3 regions of the Bacillus sp. KICET-3 genome follow, and region 2 is predicted to be linked to each of the others. Evidence: riboswitches for the same ligand, from Rfam matches in the RefSeq annotation. Region 2 holds a riboswitch; each other region holds the start of a gene.
The links. Region 2 has a riboswitch for S-adenosylmethionine ahead of R5H20_RS06545 (bifunctional homocysteine S-methyltransferase/methylenetetrahydrofolate reductase). Riboswitches for the same ligand answer to the same signal wherever they lie in the genome.

Region 1: it holds a riboswitch for S-adenosylmethionine, as region 2 does, so the genes downstream of both, R5H20_RS08915 (YezD family protein) here and R5H20_RS06545 (bifunctional homocysteine S-methyltransferase/methylenetetrahydrofolate reductase) in region 2, are expected to answer to the same signal.
Region 3: it holds a riboswitch for S-adenosylmethionine, as region 2 does, so the genes downstream of both, mtnK (S-methyl-5-thioribose kinase) here and R5H20_RS06545 (bifunctional homocysteine S-methyltransferase/methylenetetrahydrofolate reductase) in region 2, are expected to answer to the same signal.

What each region holds. Positions count from the first base shown of each region.
Region 1 covers NZ_CP137345.1:1,761,711-1,765,989, forward strand. The annotation lists gene R5H20_RS08900 (dihydroorotate dehydrogenase) at 1-326, shown strand, start outside; gene pyrF (orotidine-5'-phosphate decarboxylase) at 295-1,014, shown strand; gene pyrE (orotate phosphoribosyltransferase) at 1,011-1,643, shown strand; SAM riboswitch class I at 1,834-1,939, shown strand; gene R5H20_RS08915 (YezD family protein) at 2,055-2,159, shown strand; gene R5H20_RS08920 (phosphoadenylyl-sulfate reductase) at 2,247-2,948, shown strand; gene R5H20_RS08925 (sulfate permease) at 2,960-4,024, shown strand; gene sat (sulfate adenylyltransferase) at 4,050-4,279, shown strand, end outside.
Region 2 covers NZ_CP137345.1:1,316,240-1,320,518, reverse strand. The annotation lists gene R5H20_RS06565 (spore germination protein) at 1-133, opposite strand, end outside; gene R5H20_RS06560 (DUF3941 domain-containing protein) at 283-408, shown strand; gene R5H20_RS06555 (CvfB family protein) at 448-1,296, opposite strand; gene R5H20_RS06550 (YajQ family cyclic di-GMP-binding protein) at 1,449-1,940, shown strand; SAM riboswitch class I at 2,023-2,134, shown strand; gene R5H20_RS06545 (bifunctional homocysteine S-methyltransferase/methylenetetrahydrofolate reductase) at 2,212-4,050, shown strand; gene metH (methionine synthase) at 4,034-4,279, shown strand, end outside.
Region 3 covers NZ_CP137345.1:1,542,006-1,546,284, forward strand. The annotation lists gene mtnA (S-methyl-5-thioribose-1-phosphate isomerase) at 1-877, opposite strand, end outside; gene mtnK (S-methyl-5-thioribose kinase) at 890-2,077, opposite strand; SAM riboswitch class I at 2,162-2,305, opposite strand; gene R5H20_RS07780 (carbon-nitrogen family hydrolase) at 2,387-3,166, opposite strand; gene R5H20_RS07785 (pyridoxal phosphate-dependent aminotransferase) at 3,261-4,279, shown strand, end outside.

The sequences.
Region 1 (4,279 bases), 450 kb from region 2:
CGATTTTGGCAAATAAGACCGGAGGATTATCTGGCCCGGCCGTAAAACCGGTAGCCATCAGGATGGTTTATGAAGTCAGTCAGGCGGTAGACATCCCGATCATCGGCATGGGCGGCGTTCAGTCTGCGGAAGATGTGCTTGAATTCCTGCTGGCGGGGGCAAGCGCAGTCGCGGTCGGCACTGCCAATTTTGTCAATCCATTCGCCTGCCCGGAGATCATTGAAGAACTGCCGCGCGTTTTAGAAAAATACGGATACGGGTCTTTGACCGAATGCATCGGAAGGAGCTGGAAGCATGAACAATACGCCGCCAATCATCGCGCTTGACTTTGCATCTGCGCCGGAAACATTTGCGTTTTTGAACCGGTTTGACGGAGAGGAGCTTTTTGTGAAAGTCGGGATGGAGCTGTTTTATCAGGAAGGTCCTTCAATTCTTGAACAATTAAAACATAGAAACTGCCGCATTTTCCTTGATTTGAAGTGCCATGACATTCCGACGACCGTATATAAGGCAATGAAAAGGCTGGCGGGGTTTGGCGTCCATCTTGTCAATGTGCACGCTGCAGGCGGAAAACGGATGATGGAAGCCGCTCTTGAAGGTCTTGAGGCGGGGACGTCCGCCGGACAAAAACGTCCGTCATTAATCGCCGTAACACAGCTGACGAGCACATCTCCGGAAATGCTTCATGAGGAGCTCCTGATCAAAACGCCGCTTGCGGAAACCGTTCTTCACTACAGCAGGTTCGCAGAGGAAAGCGGGCTGGACGGCGTTGTCTGTTCCGTCCATGAAGCAGAGCGCATCTATCAGGAGGTATCTCCGTCGTTTCTGACTGTGACGCCTGGAATCCGGTTGGCTGATGATCAGAAAAACGACCAGGTCAGAGTAGCGACCCCGGCCGATGCAAAGGAAAAAGGCGTGTCGGCGATCGTTGTCGGCCGTTCTATCACCAAAGCTGAGGATCCGGTTGCTGCATATCAGAAAATAGTACGGGAATGGAAGGGGATCAAAGCATGAAAACAGAAATTGCAAGCCATCTTTTAGCGATCAAGGCGGTTTTCCTGCGGCCGAACGAGCCGTTTACATGGGCGAGCGGCATGCTGTCGCCGATTTACTGTGACAACCGTTTGACGCTGTCATATCCCGAAGTGAGGGATGATATCGCGTCAGGCCTCGCCGGGCTGATAAAAGACAAATTTCCGGAAGCGGAAATGGTCGCAGGCACGGCGACAGCGGGCATACCGCATGCCGCCCTTGCCGCTGACAGGCTCCGTTTGCCGATGTGCTATGTCAGAAGCAAACCGAAAGCGCACGGAAAAGGAAATCAAATTGAGGGGACGGTCAAGAACGGACAGAAAGTCGTTGTTATTGAAGATTTAATCTCGACGGGCGGAAGCGTGCTTGAAGCGGTTTCCGCTCTAAAAAAGGCCGGCTGCGATGTCCTCGGCGTCGCCGCCATCTTCACATACGGTCTTCCGAAAGCGGACATCGCCTTTAAGAATGCGGATGTCGAGTATCACACCCTGACCGATTACGATACATTGACGGAAACCGCGCTTGCCGGAGGATACATCAGTGAAGCCGATGCCGGAAAACTGAAAGAGTGGAAAGCAAATCCCGAGTCGAGAGCTTGGATTGAAAAATAAGAAAGCCGTCTCCCTTTTTAAGGGAACGGCTTTTTTAATTTGATGAAACCGCGGTTTTTCTGTTTTTTTCATGCTTTTGACCGGTTGAAATATAGTAAAATAGCATCATTTTTATTTTTCATTAATCCTATAAAAAAAGTCGGGTTGACTTTTGTTCGAATTGTGCTAAAATTTTAAAATAACAAAAGCAGACTTATCAAGAGCGGTGGAGGGACTGGTCCGATGAAACCCGGCAACCTGCGTGCAAGCGCAAGGTGCTACGTCCAGCAAAATGCGCTCATTTTGAGAGATAAGGAATATGTAAAGTTCCTCGTCTTTCTTTCAAATTTGGAAGAAAGATTTTAATTTTTTAGGGCAGAGGAGGAGCTGGCAATGAAAAGAGATGAGCAGCTCGAAAAAGTGATCATCAAAATGAAAGACATGCTGAAAGACATGAATTACGGATCCATCACATTCGTTGTTCAAGATGGAAAGGTCATTCAAATCGAAAAAAATGAAAAAATAAGATTGAAATAGCTGACTAGACAAACTAGAGGCGGTTTTCACAGAAGTTTTTTTCTGCTGGAAGCCGTTTTTTTGTTGGCGAAAAAGGGGGAACCGAAAATATTTACTTACAGTACATGGGAAGAACCAAAAATCGCTTTTCAAGAGGATGATTCATATAAAGGGGCATTATCGGTCCTGAAATGGGCGTACGGCCATTACGGGGATCAGCTCGTATACGCATGCAGCTTCGGAATCGAAGGGATCGTCCTGATTGATTTGATTTATAAGGTGAAAAAGGACGCCGTCATCGTATTTCTTGATACAGGTCTGCATTTTAAAGAAACGTATGACACGATTGAGGCTGTCAAAGAACGATATCCGGGCCTTCAGATTATCATGAAGAAACCGGAGCTTACGGTTGAACAGCAGGCTCAGCAATACGGGGACAAACTGTGGGAGACCAATCCGAATTTCTGCTGTGAAATGAGGAAGGTCATTCCACTCCGCGAGACGCTGTCAGCTTACCCGGCATGGCTGTCAGGGCTGCGCCGCGAGCAATCCGAAGGGCGGAGAAAGACGAACTTTTTAAATAAAGACGAAAAATTCAAGTCTATCAAAGTCTGTCCGCTCATCCATTGGACATGGAAGGATATTTGGAGATATGTGACAAAACACGATCTGCCGTACAACCCGCTCCATGACAAAGGATACCCGAGCATCGGCTGCGCGCCGTGCACCTCTCCGGCTTTTACGATAGACGATCTCCGCTCCGGCCGCTGGAATGGATCAAATAAAACAGAATGCGGATTACACGAGTAAGGAGATGAGTTATGGAACTTGCCGCCATTTTATTTAGCATGTTTTTTGCGATGAACATCGGAGCGAGCGGTGCAGCGGCTTCCATGGGCATCGCCTACGGATCTGAAGCGGTGAAAAAAAAGCTTCACGCGCTCTTGATCTGTGCGGCCGGCGTTCTCTCCGGAGCCGTCATCGGCGGGGGGAACGTCGTGAAAACGATTAGTTCGGGCATCATTCCCGAGCGGGTGATTTCGCTTGAAATCGTCTGCATTATCATCGGGTCCGCCGCCTTGTCGCTTTTTATCGCAAATGTTCTCGGCATCCCGCTTTCAACGAGTGAAGTGACAGTCGGATCTGTCGTCGGAGTAGGTGTCGCATATCAAGTTTTGTTTGTCAAATCTTTGTTTGTCATCGTCCTGTTCTGGGTAGTCGTTCCGGTCGCAGCTTTTTCTTTTACCTTTGCCATGGCAAAGTTTATGAAGAAAACAATAAAGCGCCGCGCTGCGGGGAACAAAGCGAAGATTTTGACGGTTCTGCTGTTAATCAGCGGATTTTTTGAGGCTTTTTCAGCGGGAATGAACAATGTCGCGAACGCTGTCGGCCCTTTGGTGGCGGCACATGTTTTGACAGTCGGGGAAGGAACGCTGTACGGCGGACTGTTTGTCGCGCTCGGCGCCCTTTTATTGGGCCGCCGCGTTCTTGAAACAAACGGCAAAAAGATTACCAGATTTTCAAAAGGAGAAGGAATCCTTCTTTCAAGCACGGGAGCCGGGCTTGTCATTCTCAGTTCCATGTTCGGCCTTCCCGTTCCGCTCGCACAGGTGACATCATCGTCTATTATCGGGATGGGCATGGCGAAAAACGGCGGCAATGTTTTTCATAAACAGGTGGTCAAAACGATGCTGAAAGTGTGGATCGTATCGCCGTTCCTTTCATTAAGCCTGTCTTATATGCTGGTCAGCCTTTTATTAAAAGGAGACTATTATGCTCTCATCGTCGTTACGAGCGTTCTTTTGGCATCTGTCGGGACGATCAGCCTGGTGAGGGCAGTGAAAAAAGAACATAGCTCCGTCCATGAACAGGGCGGGGGAATTTAAACATCTAGTAGGGGGAAATAATGTTATGAGTTTAGCGCCACACGGCGGTGTATTGGTTATCCGCGTCAATGAAGCATATGATGTTCAACATATCGCACTGGAAATCGAACTTGATTTGATCGCTTTTGCCGATTTGGAGCTGGTTGGAATCGGTGCATACAGCCCGATCCAAGGCTTTTTAACAGAAAAAGACTACCTATCAGTCGTTGAAAATATGAGACTTGCAGGCGGTCAAGTCTGGACGCTTCCGATCAG
Region 2 (4,279 bases):
TTCCTGTATTCGATCCGCCTGACCCTTCAACCGTTTTTGACGTCATGATCGGATTGATCCTGTACGCCCCGCCAAAATTGACGACCCCGCCGTCTGACACTTGATGAATATAGATCGAGCAGCAATGTTTCATACCATTTCTCCTTTTCATATAATATGTATTTTATGCCGTTTTTTTTAGAAGGTATAAACTTCCCGGCAAAAACGATATAAAAAGCAGAGCACATAGTTTCAGGCCCTGTGAGCAATCTATACGTGAAGCATGTTTGGGAGGTGCTATACGTGACGAAAGACGATGATAAAAAACCGGTGGACAACAACGCCGTCAACCAGCAAAAAAACCTGCTCGCCGAAAAGAACAGGCAGGCTGGAAAGCATCAGGACTCCCAAAAACCCCATCATTTATAAAAAAACAGGCGGCGTTTCTTTTAAACGCCGCCTCCCTCACTATTTTTTTTCGTATGTCCAGCCGTCTTCCTGATAGATCTTTCCCTGCTTCATCAGGTGGCCGAGCGCTCTTTTAAACGCCGCCTTGCTCATGTTAAACCGCGCTTTAAGGTCCTCCGGGTCGCTTTTATCCCAATATGGCATCGCCCCGTTTCTCGATCTCAAATACGTCAGGATCTCCTCGGCGTCAACCGGCATGGCGTCCTGCTTTCTCGGCAGGAGCGACAAATTGACAGAGCCGTCCTCCTTTACCTTGATGACTCTGGCCGTCAGCTTTTCTCCAAGGCGCGGCTCCCTTTTTCTTTCAGAGGAGTGGATGAAGCCCCTGATCCCGCTGTCGGAAATCATAAAAGAGCCTGAAGCGATCAGACGGTAGACCGTTCCGGACAGCTCTTTATTCATCAAGTCGGGTGAAGCATCCGTAAACAGCTCGGTCATTTTATCTTCAGGAGCCGGCTTGGCAAACATTCTTCCATGGCTCGTGATTTTCAGCATGCAATAAAGCCTGTCCCCTTTTTTCGGCCAGACAGATTCGTAGGGCGGAAGATGTTCAGTTGCAACCAATGCATCCTTCGTGAGTCCGACATCGACGAAAACGCCCATGTCATCGACCGCATCGACGACTTCCACCCAGCCGTAATGATCAGCGCTGATCAGCGGCTTTCTCATCGTAGCCGCCAGGCGTCCTTCATGATCGATAGATATGAAGACATCGACCTCTTCTTTTTCTTCAATATCCTCGGTTATCTCACTGTTGTGAAGAAGGATGACTGTTTCTCCATCCGTCAAAAAGTATCCATAGTCTGCTTTATGATCTATTTTCAATGTTAATTGCTGCCCTGGTTTCATACTTCTTCTTCCTTTCTTATCCGCCTGTTTCAGTATTCCTCCAATGTTTAAATTATTGCCAGATCACGGCCAGGCAAAACCGCTCATATTGGAAGTTTCACCTTATTCTACTATAATTGATTCATAAGTAAAATGGATGGAGGTTTTTTCACATGGCTAAAGAAAGCTCATTTGACATCGTGTCAAAGGTAGAACTGCCCGAAGTTCAAAACGCAATCCAAACCGCTTTGAAAGAAATCGGCACACGCTATGATTTCAAAGGTTCGAAAAGCAGCATCACACTCGAAGGGGACGAGCTTGTGCTCGTATCAGACGACGAATTTAAAATGAACCAGCTGAAGGATGTCCTCGTCAGCAAGCTGATCAAACGGAATGTCCCGACGAAAAACATCGAGTATTCCAAGCTGGAAAACGCTTCAGGCGGAACGGTCAGACAGCGTGGAAAACTGGTTCAGGGCATCGACAAAGAAAACGCGAAGAAAATCAACACCTTGATCAAAAAATCGGGGCTTAAAGTTAAATCCCAAGTGCAAGATGATCAAATCAGGGTAACCGGAAAAAATAAAGACGATCTCCAGCAAATCATCTCCATGGTGAGGGACGCCGATCTTCCGATTGATGTTCAATTTATAAATTTTCGATAAATTCTTAATTTACTGTTGATTAATCCCCCGATTTTCGGTAAATTGAGTAAAAGCGATCAGATTTCTTTAAAACTGAATACCGTTCTTATCAAGAGAGGCAGAGGGACTGGCCCGATGAAGCCTCAGCAACCGGTGAATGAATGTTCATGACCAAGGTGCTAAATCCAGCAAGCGGACTGCTTGGAAGATAAGAAGAAGGATATGCGTCACTCAAAAGTCTTCTTCTTCAGAAGACTTTTTTATTTATCACTGAATGTCAAGGGGGAGAACAATGAGTTTTTTGGAGGATATAAAACGGAAAACGTTAATAGCCGACGGTGCGATGGGGACGCTGCTTTATTCCTACGGAATCGACCGCTGCTTCGAAGAGCTGAACATCTCAAAGCCGGATGAAGTGAAACGCATTCATGAAGCGTATGTACAGGCAGGTGCGGACATCATCCAAACCAACACGTACGGCGCAAATTATATCAAGCTGTCCAGATACGGCCTTGAAGACGAAACAAAGCAAATCAATGAAAAAGCCGTCCGGCTTGCCCGTTCAGCGGCCGGATCAGCCTATGTTCTTGGAACGCTCGGCGGAATCCGGACGTTTAATAAAAACGCGTATTCGCTCGATGACATCAAAAGAAGCTTCCGCGAACAGCTTTATCTTCTGTTGAATGAACAGCCGGACGGTCTTCTTCTGGAAACCTATTATGATCTGGAAGAAGCGCGGGAAGTATTGAAGATTGCCAGAAAAGAAACAGAACTCCCGATCATCGTGAATGTATCCATGCATGAAGAAGGCGTTCTTCAAGACGGAACCCCTCTCAGCGAGGGACTGAAGCTGCTGGCGGGCCTCGGGGCGGACGTTGTCGGCATCAACTGCCGCCTCGGCCCTTATCACATGATCACAGCGCTCGAAGAGGTTCCTCTGTTGGAGGACGCCTACCTTTCCGTCTATCCGAACAGCAGCCTTCCGTCCCTTGTCGAAGGACGGCTTGTCTATGAAACGGATGATGAATATTTCAGAAACAGCGCGATCGAATTTCGCAATCAGGGCGCGCGTATCATCGGCGGGTGCTGCGGAACGACCCCGAACCACATCAGGGCGATGGCCGAAGCGGTCAAAGACCTTCCGCCGGTCACCGAAAAACAGGTCAAAATCCGGAAGAAAGCGGCAGCGGCCGTACAAAACGCGAGGACGGAGCCCGCTTTAAACGAGCTGGCAAAAGAAAAGCGCTCCATTATCGTCGAGCTGGATCCGCCTAAACAATTAAACTTTGAAAAATTCATACGGGCCGCAAAGGAGCTGCAGTCAGCCGGCATTGACGCCCTCACATTGGCGGACAATTCGCTTGCCACACCGAGAATCAGCAATGTGGCCTGCGGCGCCCTATTAAAGCAGCGGCTTGATATGAGATCGCTCATCCATATTACGTGCAGGGACCGAAACCTGATCGGCCTGCAGTCCCACTTGATGGGCCTTGATACACTCGGGCTTTCGGATGTTTTGGCGATTACCGGGGACCCGTCGAAAATCGGCGATTTCCCCGGAGCGACATCGGTCTACGACTTGACGTCATTCGACTTGATCAGCCTCATCAAACAATTTAATGAAGGCTTGTCCTATTCGGGAAAGCCGCTCGGCAAAAAAACGAATTTCTCTGTGGCGGCCGCCTTTAATCCGAACGTCAGACACATCGACAAAGCGGTCAAACGGATCGAGAAAAAAATCGCCTGCGGCGCAGACTATTTTATTTCCCAGCCCGTCTATTCCGAAGAACAGCTCATCAAAATCCGTGAGGAAACAAAGCACCTCAAAACGCCGATCTACATCGGGATCATGCCGCTCACAAGCAGCCGGAATGCGGAATTTATCCACAACGAAATTCCCGGGATTAAGCTGTCTGATGCGATTCGCGAAAAAATGGCGCTCGCAGGTGATGATAAACAAAAGCAGGCTGAGGAAGGGCTCGCCATCGCCCGTTCGCTGCTAGATGCCGCATGCGATTTGTTCAACGGCATTTATTTGATCACACCGTTTTTGCGTTCTGATTTGACCGCCGAGCTTACAGCATATATCCATCAGAAAGAAAAGGAGACGACTAATGTCTATCATCAATGACCAGCTGAAGAAAAAAATTCTCGTTCTCGATGGTGCGATGGGAACGATGATCCAAAACGCCAACTTATCGCCCGCTGATTTTGGCGGCGAGATCTATGAGGGATGCAATGAATACTTGAGCATAACGGCTCCGCACGTCATTCAGGGAATTCATGAGGCCTACCTGGCCGCAAAAGCCGACATCATCGAGACGAATACATTCGGGGCCACAAGGCTCGTACTTGACGAG
Region 3 (4,279 bases), 230 kb from region 2:
CGCGTTCTTCAATCGGAATGGCGTCACCTGTTGAAATCGATGGATCAAAGGTTGAAAGGGGAGCGGCGATGAAGAATGGAATTTGAAAGGCTTTCGCTAAAATCGCTAAACCATAGGTTCCGATTTTGTTCGCTGTGTCACCGTTTCTGGCGATCCGGTCGGCTCCGACGATGACCGCTGAAATATTTTTTTCTTTCATCGTGTGTGCGGCCATGCTGTCGGTGATGAGCGTGACGTCGATTCCGCCCTGCATCAGCTCCCACGCTGTTAATCTCGCGCCCTGAAGAACGGGGCGTGTTTCACATGCGTATATATGGAGATGAAGGTCTTTCGTTTTCGCCAGATAAAAAGGAGCAAGCGCCGTTCCGTATCTGCTTGTCGCGATCGAACCCGCATTGCAGATCGTCATGATGTTATCGCCTGATTTAAACAGCTGCAGCGCATTTTGTCCGATTTGCCGGCATGTTTCTTCATCTTCAATCTGGATCTGAATCGCTTCATGAACGAGATCGGTCTTTGCTTCATTAACCGATTTCGCCCCTTCCGCGCTTTTCACAAGCCGTTCAAGCGCCCATGATAAATTGACAGCCGTCGGTCTTGCCCCATTCAATTCATCCTTGATTTGTCTGACTTTGCTCAGGAATTCGGAAACATCCGCCGTATCGATGCTTTGGGCGCAGAGAGCCAGACCGAACGCGGCAGTGATTCCGATGGCCGGAGCCCCGCGGACTTTTAAGGTTTTGATCGCATCATAGATGTCCTCCTTTGTTGTTAAATGGAGATATTCCGTCTTCCCGGGCAGCTTTTGCTGATTTAAGATTTTAATGGATGTTTCTTCCCACTCTACAGAACGGGGGACAGCAAATTGCTCTGACATGTCATTCACTCCTCAAGCTAGTTCTTTAAACGTATTAATGATGTCCTGCGGCGACCGGAAATCCGCGCGTTTTTTAATCAGCCTTGAGCCGATGGCAAGGGCGAGTTTCTTTTGGCTGATCCGCCGGGCAAATGGAACGATTGTATCAAGATCCGCCACATGTGAAAGCCCGATGGTCCGGCGGATCATTTCACACCCGGCAAAGCCCGCGGCGTCTTCGAACGCTTTTTTCAGCGTTTCTTCAAGGCTTCCGTGCGTGTTTCGGTACGCGCTCCGGGCATCCTTTTTCCACGCATCGCTGAAAGTCCTGCTGAATGTGTCCCATACAGTTTCAACATGGGTGTATAGCGGGGCGCGTTCTGCGTCTTCCCGGGCCAGCGCATTTAAAAGCAGGTTGGCGATAAACTGTCCGATATCAAAACCGATCGGTCCGAAAAACGCAAATTCAGGGTCGATGACCTTTGTTTCCTTTTCTCCTGCAAAAATGCTGCCTGTGTGTAAATCACCGTGAATAAGCGTTTCCGCAGACGTCAAAAACCGGTTTTTCAATTTCGCAGCCTCGCGTTTTAATTCATCATCAGCCCATATGGTCTCAGCTTCATCACGAAGCTCCTCTTCAAAGTCATTTGTCTCATGGTCAAAGAAAGGATCTGTGAACACGAGATTTTCCGTGATGTCGCATAAATCAGGGTTCTCAAACTGTTTGACCAGCCGCTCTTTGATATGCGGATCAAGGGCATAATCGGAAGAATAAAACAATGTATTCCCGAGGAATTCCCCGATATCCCGCGATAAATTCGGATAATCGTTGCCCGCGATCAATCCTTTTCTGGCGATTTCCAAGTGTGAAAGATCCTCCAGGACGGTCACGGCGAGTTCCGTGTCTGAATAATAAACCCGCGGTACGAGATGCGGGACGTGTTCAGCCTGCCTGATCAGCGCGCTGCTTTCAATCCTTGCTCTGTCCAGCGACAGCGGCCAGCTTTCACCGACAACTTTTGCATAAGGGACAGCCTGTTTAATGATCAATCCTTTCTGTTGCTCTTTATCATAAACATGGAAGACAAGATTCAAGTTTCCGTCTCCGATTTCCCGGCAGGTCAGCGTGCTTTTGCTCGAAAAGAGTCCCAGGCGCACGGCGAGTGCAGCCGCCGAGCTTTCTGTCAATGTTTCGTATACAGCGGTTTTCGTTACAGTCATATTTGATTCCCCCTAAAGTCGTTTGCAAAAAATAAAAAGCCTCTTTCTCTGTGAGAGAAAGAGGCTAATTCGTCGTGTCCGCCTCTCTTATCTCTCAGAATGCAATCTGATGGAATTAGCACCGTGCCCTAGCGGCGCAAACATGTTCGCGCCCCATTTCACAATGGTATTACGGTCGGTTGCTGTTGGGATCATAAGGCCAGTCCTTCACCCAACTCTCGATAAGAGAAATCAATATAAAATTTTAAAATTTCAGTCAGTCAGTTGCTGAAAATGTTACCAGCAACGATGTTTATTTGTCAACACTTTTTAATATAAATCTTTGCGAATGTCTTCGAATACCGGAATATGGCCCCTGGCTTTTTTGATGTCATCAAGGTCAATTTCGGCTCTGATCACCGTTTCTCCATGCCCGGCTTCGGCGAGGATATGTCCGAGCGGATCAATGATCATGCTGTGGCCCGCAAATTCGTTTTCCGGGTTATGCCCCGAGCAATTGCAGGCGGCGACAAAACATTGATTTTCGATCGCTCTGGCCGTTAATAGAGTCCGCCAATGATCGAGGCGCGGATGCGGCCATTCAGCTGATACAAATACGATGCCGGCTCCTTTTGACGTGTGTTTCCTGATCCATTCAGGAAAACGGATGTCATAGCAGATAAAACCCGCTGCTTTGACGCCTTCAAGCTCAAAGCAGCCTCCGCCCGATCCCGGAGCTAAATAAAGATGCTCATCCATCAGCTGAAAAAGGTGAGCTTTGCTGTATTCTTTTACAAGTCTTCCGTTTTTGTCGGCGATGTACATCGTATTGTATACGCCGCTTTTTCTCTTGACGGCGACTGAGCCGCCCACAATGTGGACATTGTTCGCTTTCGCCGTTTGCCGGAGCCATTCTTTGGTCTGCTCTCCTTCATCGTCTCCGATTGCATCAAGGTTTTTTAGATCATAGCCAGTCGTCCAAAGCTCGGGAAGAATCAAAATATCCGCGTGCCGGCTTTCACTTTCGACCAGCCGGCTTGCTTTTTTAAAATTTTCTGAAGGGTTTCCGTATGATATATCGAATTGCAGGCAGGAAATCGTCCACTTCACTTTGAGCCACCTCATTTTTTGCTTTACATTTTATCTTTAACAATATATGATGATGGACTATCATTTCAAGAATTTTTCAAAGCGGGTGAAAAAAATGAAATTTGAGCTTTCTGATCTATTGAAACAGCTTCCCGAGCAATTTTTTGCTTCTTTGGTCAAAAAGGTGAACGAAAAGATAGCCGCCGGCCATGATGTGATCAATCTCGGTCAGGGAAATCCCGATCAGCCGACACCGGGACACATTGTTGACGCGATGACAGAAGCGGTCCGGAATCCCGAAAATCATAAATATTCCTCTTTTCGGGGGAGCCGTTCGCTGAAACAGGCGGCCGCTGAATTTTATAAAAGGGAATACGGCGTCTTGCTTGACCCTGATAAAGAAATCGCCGTATTGTTCGGAGGGAAGGCGGGGCTTGTAGAGCTGCCGCAATGCCTCTTGAATCCCGGCGATACGGTGCTTGTTCCCGACCCGGGCTATCCGGATTATTGGTCAGGCGTCAGACTGGCAAAAGCGAACATGGAAACGATGCCGCTGTTGGAGAAAAACGGCTATTTGCCGGATTACAGCCAAATTCCAGTACACATAAAGGAAAAAGCGAAGCTCATGTATCTGAACTATCCGAACAACCCGACGGGAGCCCAGGCGACGCCGGCGTTTTTTGCGGAAACGGTCAGCCTCGCGAAAACGCACGGGATCTGTGTTGTTCATGATTTTGCCTATGGGGCGATCGGCTATGACGGGCAAAAGCCGGTGAGTTTTCTTGAAACTGATGGAGCAAAAGAAGCCGGCATCGAAATCTATACGCTCTCCAAAACATATAATATGGCGGGCTGGAGAGTCGGATTCGCCGCTGGAAATGCTTCGGTGATTGAAGCGCTGAACCTATACCAGGATCATATGTATGTCAGCCTCTTTAAAGCAGTCCAGGACGCCGCGGCGGTCGCGCTTCTTTCAGATCAAAGCTGTGTCAAGGAACAAAATGAACGCTATGAAAAAAGACGCAACGTTTGGATGAAAGCCGTCCGCGCCATCGGTTGGGAAGCGCAGGCCCCAGAGGGCTCATTTTTTGCATGGATGCCTGTTCCGGAAGGCTTTACATCTGAAGGGTTTTC